Regions from separate parts of the Ruegeria sp. YTSC004 genome, predicted to be linked through region 2. Evidence: riboswitches for the same ligand, from Rfam matches in the RefSeq annotation. Region 2 holds a riboswitch; the other holds the start of a gene.
What was found. A riboswitch is a leader RNA that binds a small molecule or an ion and turns the genes downstream of it on or off. The one in region 2 is predicted to bind thiamine pyrophosphate.
Positions count from the first base shown of each region.

Region 1 (4,199 bases), on a different contig from region 2:
CGACCAAAAAGTCTCAGGTCTTCTCGACTGCCGAGGACAACCAGAACGCTGTGACCATCCGCTGCTTCCAGGGGGAACGCGAAATGGCTGCGGACAACAAGATCCTGGGTCAGTTCAATCTTGAAGATATTCCGCCCGCACCGCGTGGCATGCCTCAGATCGAGGTGACTTTTGACATCGACGCCAACGGCATTGTCTCGGTTTCGGCCAAAGACAAAGGCACCGGCAAAGAGCAGAAGATCACCATCCAGGCATCGGGTGGTCTGTCGGATGAAGATATCGACAAGATGGTCAAGGACGCCGAAGAGAACGCCGAGGCGGACAAGGAACGCCGCGAGCTGATCGAGGCGAAGAACCAGGCGGAAAGCCTCATCCACTCGACCGAGAAGTCGATGGAAGAGCATGCCGACAAGGTCGACCCGACCACCATCGAAGCTATCGAGCTGGCGATTGTCGCGCTGAAGGACGAGCTGGAAACCGAGAATGCCGACAAGATCAAGTCAGGCATTCAGAACGTGACCGAAGCCGCCATGAAGCTGGGCGAAGCCATCTACAAGGCGCAGTCTGAAGAGACCGAGGATGAGCCTGCGGCGGCGGATGCCGCTCCGGCTGGTGAAGACGATATCGTCGATGCCGAATTCGAAGATCTTGACGACGAAAAGCGTAAGTAACGGGAAACCGGGCCAATTCGGGCCGGTCCGGTCACCGGGCCGGCCCGATTACGTTGCGGCAGAAGGAAATACTGATGTCAAAACGCGACTACTATGATGTGCTCGGCGTGTCCAAGGGCGCATCAGCGGACGAGATCAAGAAGGGCTTTCGCACGAAAGCCAAGGAATTGCATCCCGACCGCAACAAGGACAACCCGGATTCCGAGGCTCAGTTCAAAGAAGCGAACGAAGCTTACGACGTCTTGCGCGATGCCGAAAAAAAGGCCGCGTATGACCGTTTTGGTCATGCCGCGTTTGAAAACGGTATGGGCGGCGGTGGCCGTCCCGGCGGCGGATTTGGCGGACAGGGCGATTTCTCCAGTGCCTTCTCGGACGTGTTCGATGACCTGTTCGGCGATTTTATGGGTGGTCAGCGCGGTGCTACCGGGGGTGGTCGACGGGCCGCGCGCGGGTCAGACCTGCGTTACAACCTGCGTGTAAGCCTGGAAGAAGCATTCTCTGGCCTGCAAAAGACGATCAACGTGCCTGCTGCCGTGGCCTGCTCGGCCTGTGACGGCTCGGGTGCGGAAGGCGGGGTTGAGCCCACAACCTGCCCGACCTGTTCGGGCATGGGGAAAGTGCGGGCGCAACAGGGCTTTTTCACAGTTGAACGGTCGTGCCCGACTTGTTCGGGTCTGGGTCAAATTATCAAGAACCCCTGTAAATCATGCGGCGGCGCCGGGCGCGTCGAAAAAGAACGCGCGCTGTCGGTCAACATTCCGGCCGGTGTCGAAACCGGCACACGCATCCGTCTTGCGGGCGAAGGTGAGGCCGGGATGCGCGGTGGCCCCCCGGGCGACCTGTATATTTTTGTCGAAGTTTCGGACCACAAGCTGTTCGAGCGCGACAGCGTAAACCTGTATTGCCGTGTTCCGGTCAGCATGGCCAAGGCAGCGCTGGGCGGTTCGATCGAAGTGCCCACTATCGACGGTGGCCGGGGTCGCGTGCAAATTCCGGCTGGCAGCCAGTCAGGACGTCAGATGCGCTTGCGCAGCAAAGGCATGCCCGCCCTTCGCGGCGGTGGCGTTGGCGATATGTTCATCGAACTGGCCGTCGAAACCCCGGTCAATCTGACCAGCCGTCAAAAAGAGCTGCTGCGTGAGTTCGACGATCTGGGCGAAGATAACCATCCGGAATCAAAAAGCTTTTTCTCGTCCGTCAAGTCATTTTGGGACGGTATGAAGGGCTGAACCTGCACACCTGAACATCAAACAGAAGCCGGTCCGTTGAGGCCGGCTTTTGCATTTCATAAGTCCAGATTGACCGTAATCTGCACCAAAATTGGCCCTTGATTCCCCCGCCATCCCCTGAGAGTGTCGCCCCAACCGTTGGGGTGCCCTGTTTGGGGGCTGAGAGGCGTGAATGCGCTAACCCATCGAACCTGATCCGGGCAATACCGGCGTAGGGAACGGTCTTTTAGTGTTTAGACGTTTTCCATGCCCGTTGCCCATTTTGAACCGGAGCAACGACATGGCACCCATTGCCTTAACAATCGCAGGATCTGACAGCGGCGGAGGGGCTGGAATTCAGGCTGACCTCAAGGCGATGTCCGCGCTTGGCGTTTACGGGGCCAGCGTGATTACCGCAGTGACGGCGCAGAATACTCGCGCAGTTACGGCGGTGCATGGCATCCCTCTGGACGTAATTGTAGCCCAGATCGAGGCTGTTCTGACCGACCTGGATGTTGGTGCGATCAAGATCGGAATGCTGGCGACCCCTCAGATCATCCAACGTGTCGCAGATAGTATCGCCGAATTTGATGGGCCGGTAGTTTTGGATCCGGTCATGATCGCGAAATCCGGCGATGCCTTGCTGGCAGAAGAGGCGGTGCAAACCCTGCGCGACGTATTGTTGCCGCGCGCGACGGTGTTAACGCCAAACCTGCCCGAAGCAGCCTGCCTGCTGGGCTCTGAGTCTGAGGACAGCCTCGAACAGATGATCGCACAAGGGCAAGATCTGTGTGCACTTGGCGCTGGTGCGGTTCTGATGAAGGGCGGTCACGGCAAGGGTGACATCTGCCATGACATATTGATCTCACATTCGGGCGTGATTGCTCAGTTTCAAGCGCCGCGCCAACAGACCCGCAACACCCACGGAACCGGGTGCACGCTGTCCTCATCCATAGCGGCCGGGTTGGCTAAGGGCCTTTCGCTGCCCCAGGCCGTGGCGCAAGCACATGACTATCTGCAAGGCGCTATCGCTCAGGCTGATGCTCTAAAAATCGGACAAGGTCACGGGCCTGTTCATCACTTCCATCAGGTTTGGCCCGCGTGACCGTCTGGTCGATCATAGGGGCAGGTGTGGCCGGGTTGGCCGTTGCTTCCGAACTTGTCGCGCGCGGGGCCAAGGTTCAGGTGTTTGATCCCGGTGGTGCACCTGGGCCGCATGGCTGCTCCTGGTGGGCGGGCGGAATGTTGGCACCTTGGTGCGAGTATGAAAACGCCGAGGAACCTGTCCTGCGTCTGGGGCAATTGGCAATCGACTGGTGGGCCAAACGCACTCAGGTCCACAGGCGCGGCACACTGGTTGTTGCTAACCCACGGGATCTGCCGGATCTGCGTCGTTTCGCCCGCAGAACTGAGGGGTTTTCTGAAGTTGATGACAGAGAAATAACCTTATTAGAGCCTGATCTGTATGGTTTCAAAAAAGGTCTCTACTTTGCTGCGGAAGCCCATTTGGATCCGCGTCAGGCCTTGCTGGATCTGTCGCACCAGCTTCAGGATCACGGTGTTGAATTCCATCATGCGTGCGCTCCGACGGGATTGGACAACGCCATTGATTGCAGAGGTCTGCACGCGCGCGAATACCTGCAGGACTTGCGCGGCGTGAAGGGTGAGATGCTGGTGATACGGTGCCCAGACGTGACACTGACCCGGCCTATACGCCTGCTTCATCCACGCGTGCCGCTGTATATCGTTCCACGCGGCGACGGCGTCTACATGCTGGGCGCGACAATGATCGAATCCGAGGATAGCAGCCGAATTACCGCACGCTCGATGCTTGAGTTGCTGAGCGCAGCCTACGCCCTGAACCCCGCCTTTGGTGAGGCTGAAGTGTTGGAAACCGGCGTCGATCTGCGCCCCGCTTTCCCCGACAACCTGCCGCGTATTCGGCGGCTGGGACCGACAATCTATGCCAACGGCCTCTACCGCCACGGCTACTTGCTGGCCCCTGCACTGGCCAAGGGCGTGGCTGACCTAGCGTTGGACAACAAACATTCGGAGATGGTCGATGAAGATCGTACTTAACGGCGAGATGCGCGACGTGCAGGCCGAAACTCTTTCCGGCCTTTTGCAGGAATGCGGGTTTTCGGGCCGGGTGGCGACGGCTGTGAACGAGGGTTTTGTGCCTTCGAGCCTGCGCAAGGCCCGTAAAATCAAGGATGGCGATCGGATCGAAGTCGTCGCCCCGATGCAGGGGGGGTGAGCGATGAAGACCGTCTACGGCACATCACTGCCGAACCCGCTGATGCTGGGCACCGCGCAATAT
Region 1 covers NZ_JBXWMJ010000003.1:86,103-90,301, forward strand. Annotated here, with positions in the region: gene dnaK (molecular chaperone DnaK) at 1-671, shown strand, start outside; gene dnaJ (molecular chaperone DnaJ) at 746-1,900, shown strand; TPP riboswitch at 2,030-2,135, shown strand; gene thiD (bifunctional hydroxymethylpyrimidine kinase/phosphomethylpyrimidine kinase) at 2,181-2,984, shown strand; gene AC2FFP_RS07390 (FAD-dependent oxidoreductase) at 2,981-3,958, shown strand; gene thiS (sulfur carrier protein ThiS) at 3,942-4,136, shown strand; gene AC2FFP_RS07400 (thiazole synthase) at 4,140-4,199, shown strand, end outside.
Region 1: linked by a shared signal. The riboswitch ahead of thiD (bifunctional hydroxymethylpyrimidine kinase/phosphomethylpyrimidine kinase) and the one ahead of thiB (thiamine ABC transporter substrate binding subunit) in region 2 are both predicted to bind thiamine pyrophosphate.

Region 2 (4,199 bases):
CGGAGAGGCCGCTCTCTCTGTTCCACAACTATTGGGCATTGATCCGCTTTGGATCGCGACCGGAATTCTGATTTTGGTGTATGCGGTCCTGATCACCGAAAAGGTTAACCGCGCCATTCTGACGATGCTGGGCGCGTCCCTGATGGTCCTGTTTGGCATCATCAATCAGGAACAGGCCGTGGCGGGTGTGGACGCCAACACTCTGGCACTGCTTATCGGCATGATGGTCATCGTGGGGATCACCAGCAAATGCGGATTGTTCCAATACGTAGCGATCAAGGCCGCAAAAGCGGTGAAAGCCAATCCAACCGGCATCCTCATCATGCTGACGCTGATTACGGCGGTGTTCTCGGCCCTGCTGGACAACGTGACGACCGTTTTGCTGATCGCCCCGATTACGCTGCTGATCACTGAAGCCCTGGAAACGCGTGTGTTCCCGTTCTTTGTCGCCGAGATCCTGGCCTCGAACGTGGGCGGAACAGCGACGCTGATCGGTGACCCACCCAACATCATCATTGGCTCGGCCGCAGGGCTTAGCTTCAACGATTTCGTGGTGAACCTGGCGCCTATCTCGGCCATATGTCTGGTTGTCCTGACCGGCATTATTTACCTTATGAACCGCAAGGAACTGGCCCGCATTCCGAAATCGGCCAGCGATCGGATTATGGGGTTCAACGAATCCGAAGCGGTTACTGATGTAGTCTTGATGATCAAGTCTCTGGCCGTTTTGGCTCTGGTTTTGCTGGGGTTCACGCTGGGGCACAGCTACGGCATTCAGCCGGGTACGTCAGCGTTGGCCGGTGCAGGCCTGTTGATGCTGCTGGCCTATGGCCACCAAAGCGGTGAAGAACAGTCGGAGTCGGTTCACCACATCTTTGGCGAAGTTGAATGGGTCACAATCTTTTTCTTCGGTGGGCTGTTCGTCATCGTTGCCGGTGTCGAACATGTTGGACTGCTGGCATTCTTCGGTGAGAAAGTGCTGGAGCTGACCCAAGGCGACATGATGTGGACCGCGTTCTTCATCTTTTGGGCCTCCGGCATTTTGTCCGCAATCCTCGACAACATTCCTTTCGTGGCAACGATGATCCCTCTGATCGAGTCCACCGCAGACACGTTCGGCGGCAAGGACGCGATTGAACCCCTTTGGTGGTCGCTGGCGCTTGGGGCCTGTCTGGGCGGCAACGGTACACTGTTGGGGGCAAGCGCCAACCTTACGGTGGCTGCTTTTGCGGAAAAGGCCAAGCAGCCCATCGGCTTCATCGCCTTCGCCAAAATTGCATTCCCGATCATGATCCTCACCCTGATGATCGCGAACGTCTATATTTGGCTGCGTTACTTCTGACCTATGGCCCTTTGAACCAAACGTATTACAGGTTCAAAGGGCGTCCGACTCCGGACAGGTTTACTTGCCCGCATGTGACACGCACCGCGCTGAGGCACCGAATTTGGTTGTCTTTCTAGCCAATCCCCCCTAGTGACGGCCTCACCTCGGGGAGCACGGCCTGCCGCGCTGAGATGCTTATCAAGCGAACCCGTAGAACCTGAACCGGCTAGAACCGGCGGAGGGAAGGGTTTCGGTTTCATCCATCCTTGCCCTCTCGCCGCAATGGAGGATGACATGAAACATCTGCTAATTGCTGCGGGACTTCTGAGTGCAACTACGGCCATCGCTGCCGACAAGCCTCAGCTAACCGTTTACACCTATGACAGCTTTGTATCCGATTGGGGCCCCGGCCCGCAGGTCAAAGAAGCCTTTGAGGCAACCTGCGACTGCGAGCTGAACCTCGTGGGCGTCGAAGATGGTGCCGCACTTTTGTCGCGTGTCCGGCTTGAGGGTGAAAACTCTGACGCCGACGTCGTGCTTGGTCTGGATACCAACCTGATTGCAGCGGCCCGGGAAACCGGCCTGTTTGCGCCCAATTCCGTCTCTGCCGACTTCGCGCTGCCGATCGAATGGACCGATGACACGTTCACACCGTATGACTGGGGCTACTTCGCCTTCGTTCACAAAGCGGATGCGACAGCGCCTGCAAACTTCCGGGAACTGGCGGACAGCAACACCAAGATCATCATCCAGGACCCTCGCTCGTCCACACCAGGTCTGGGTCTGCTGATGTGGGTCAAAGCGGCTTATGGTGACGAAGCACCCGAAATCTGGGCAGGTCTTTCCGACAACATCGTGACCGTCACCAAAGGTTGGTCCGAGGCATACGGCCTGTTCCTTGAGGGCGAGTCGGACATGGTTCTCAGTTACACCACATCTCCGGCCTATCACCTGATCGCCGAGGATGACGGCAGCAAGGCCGCGTCCGCTTTTGACGAGGGCAACTATCTGCAAGTTGAGGTTGCGGCAAAGCTGGCCGCGACGGATCAGGCCGAACTGGCGGATCAGTTTTTGCAGTACATGGTCTCGGATGCGTTCCAGCAAATTATTCCGACAACCAACTGGATGTACCCGGCCGTAACCCCGGCAGAAGGTTTGCCTAAAGGGTTTGACACCCTGACAGTGCCGGCAAAGTCGCTGCTGTTCTCTCCCGATGAAGCCGCCGCCGTGCGGGATCAGGCCCTGGCAGAATGGCAGAACGCGCTCAGCCAGTAAGCCTATGGCCCGGTATCGGTGCGGCAGCTCTGGTCGCCGCGCTGATCCTGGGCACTCTTGCGGCGGTTGCACTGCGTGCTGAAACCAGCGGCGGGTTCACTCCCGCCGACTGGGCTGCGCTGCGGTTCACGCTGACCCAAGCCACACTGTCCGCATTGTTCAGCGTGGTGTTGGCCGTGCCGGTTGCGCGGGCTTTGGCACGTCGGAGGTTCCCCGGCCGACGGGCTTTAATTGCGCTTTTGGGCGCGCCCTTCATCCTGCCGGTCATCGTTGCCATTCTGGGTCTGCTGCAAGTCTTTGGCCGGTCGGGATGGATCTCGGACATCCTTGGCATTTTCGGCCTGCCGCCCATACGCATCTACGGCTTGCATGGCGTCGTATTGGCGCATGTGTTCTTCAATCTGCCTCTGGCCACACGCCTTGTGTTGCAAGCCTGGCAGGAAATTCCGGCAGAACGGTTTCGCCTGGCCGCACAACTGGGATGCAACGGCATGGCCATGTTTCGACTGATCGAGATGCCCATGCTGAAACGGACCCTGCCCGGGGTTCTTGCAGTAATCTTCGCCATTTGCCTGACCAGCTTCGCCGTCGCCCTCACCTTGGGCGGAGGACCACGGGCTACAACGATCGAACTGGCGATCTATCAGGCCTTCACCTACGATTTCGACCTGGGCCGCGCCGCCCTGTTATCCGCCCTGCAACTTGCCCTGACAGCTGCGACCGCTTTAGTGGCGCTGAAGTTTTCGCGCGGGGACGGTTTTGGAACAGGCCTTGATCGCGCATTGCGCCGCTGGGACGGGGGTGCGCCGACGATAGATGTATTCTGGATCGTCGCAGCGGCCGTCTTTTTGCTACTGCCTTTGGCATCGGTCGTAATTTCGGGAGTTGCCGGGTTGTTTGACATGCCCGCAATCGTTTTTCGTGCCGCGTTGATCTCGGTCCTTGTTGCCGCTGCAAGTACCGCTGTCCTGCTTTTGCTTGCTTTGCCCATGGCCACCGCCGTCGCGAGCGGCCGGCACGGGCTTGTGGAACTCAGTGGCATTTTGGGTTTGGCGGCATCACCACTGGTCATCGGTACGGGCCTGTTCATCCTGATCCGGCCTTTGGCAAATCCGACGACATTGGCTCTGCCTGTCACTGCTTTGGTGAATGCCGCGATGGCCCTGCCCTTTGCTTTACGCATTCTGGTCCCCGCGGCGCGCGACATAACCGCTAGGCACGGACGTCTCGCGCTTTCATTGGATATGACAAAATGGACGTTTTTCACGCGCATCTTGCTACCGCGCATGCGTCCACAGATCGGTTTCGCCGCTGGTCTTGGGGCGGCTCTGTCAATGGGTGATCTGGGCGTGATCGCACTGTTCGCCGATCCGCAGATCGCGACCCTGCCCTTGCAAATCTACCGCTTGATGGGTGCCTATCAGATGCAGGCGGCTGCCGGCGGGGCATTACTGCTGTTGCTGCTGTCCATGGGCGCATTCTGGCTATTGGACCGAGGAGGGCGCTCGCATGCTGAAGCTTGACGACTGCGTGATTGAAAACGGGAATTTCACCCTAAACGCCGATATCCAGATCGAGGTTGGCAACAGCATTGCCATTG
Region 2 covers NZ_JBXWMJ010000006.1:63,871-68,069, reverse strand. Annotated here, with positions in the region: gene AC2FFP_RS12305 (ArsB/NhaD family transporter) at 1-1,342, shown strand, start outside; TPP riboswitch at 1,480-1,585, shown strand; gene thiB (thiamine ABC transporter substrate binding subunit) at 1,619-2,599, shown strand; gene AC2FFP_RS12295 (thiamine/thiamine pyrophosphate ABC transporter permease ThiP) at 2,575-4,122, shown strand; gene AC2FFP_RS12290 (thiamine ABC transporter ATP-binding protein) at 4,109-4,199, shown strand, end outside.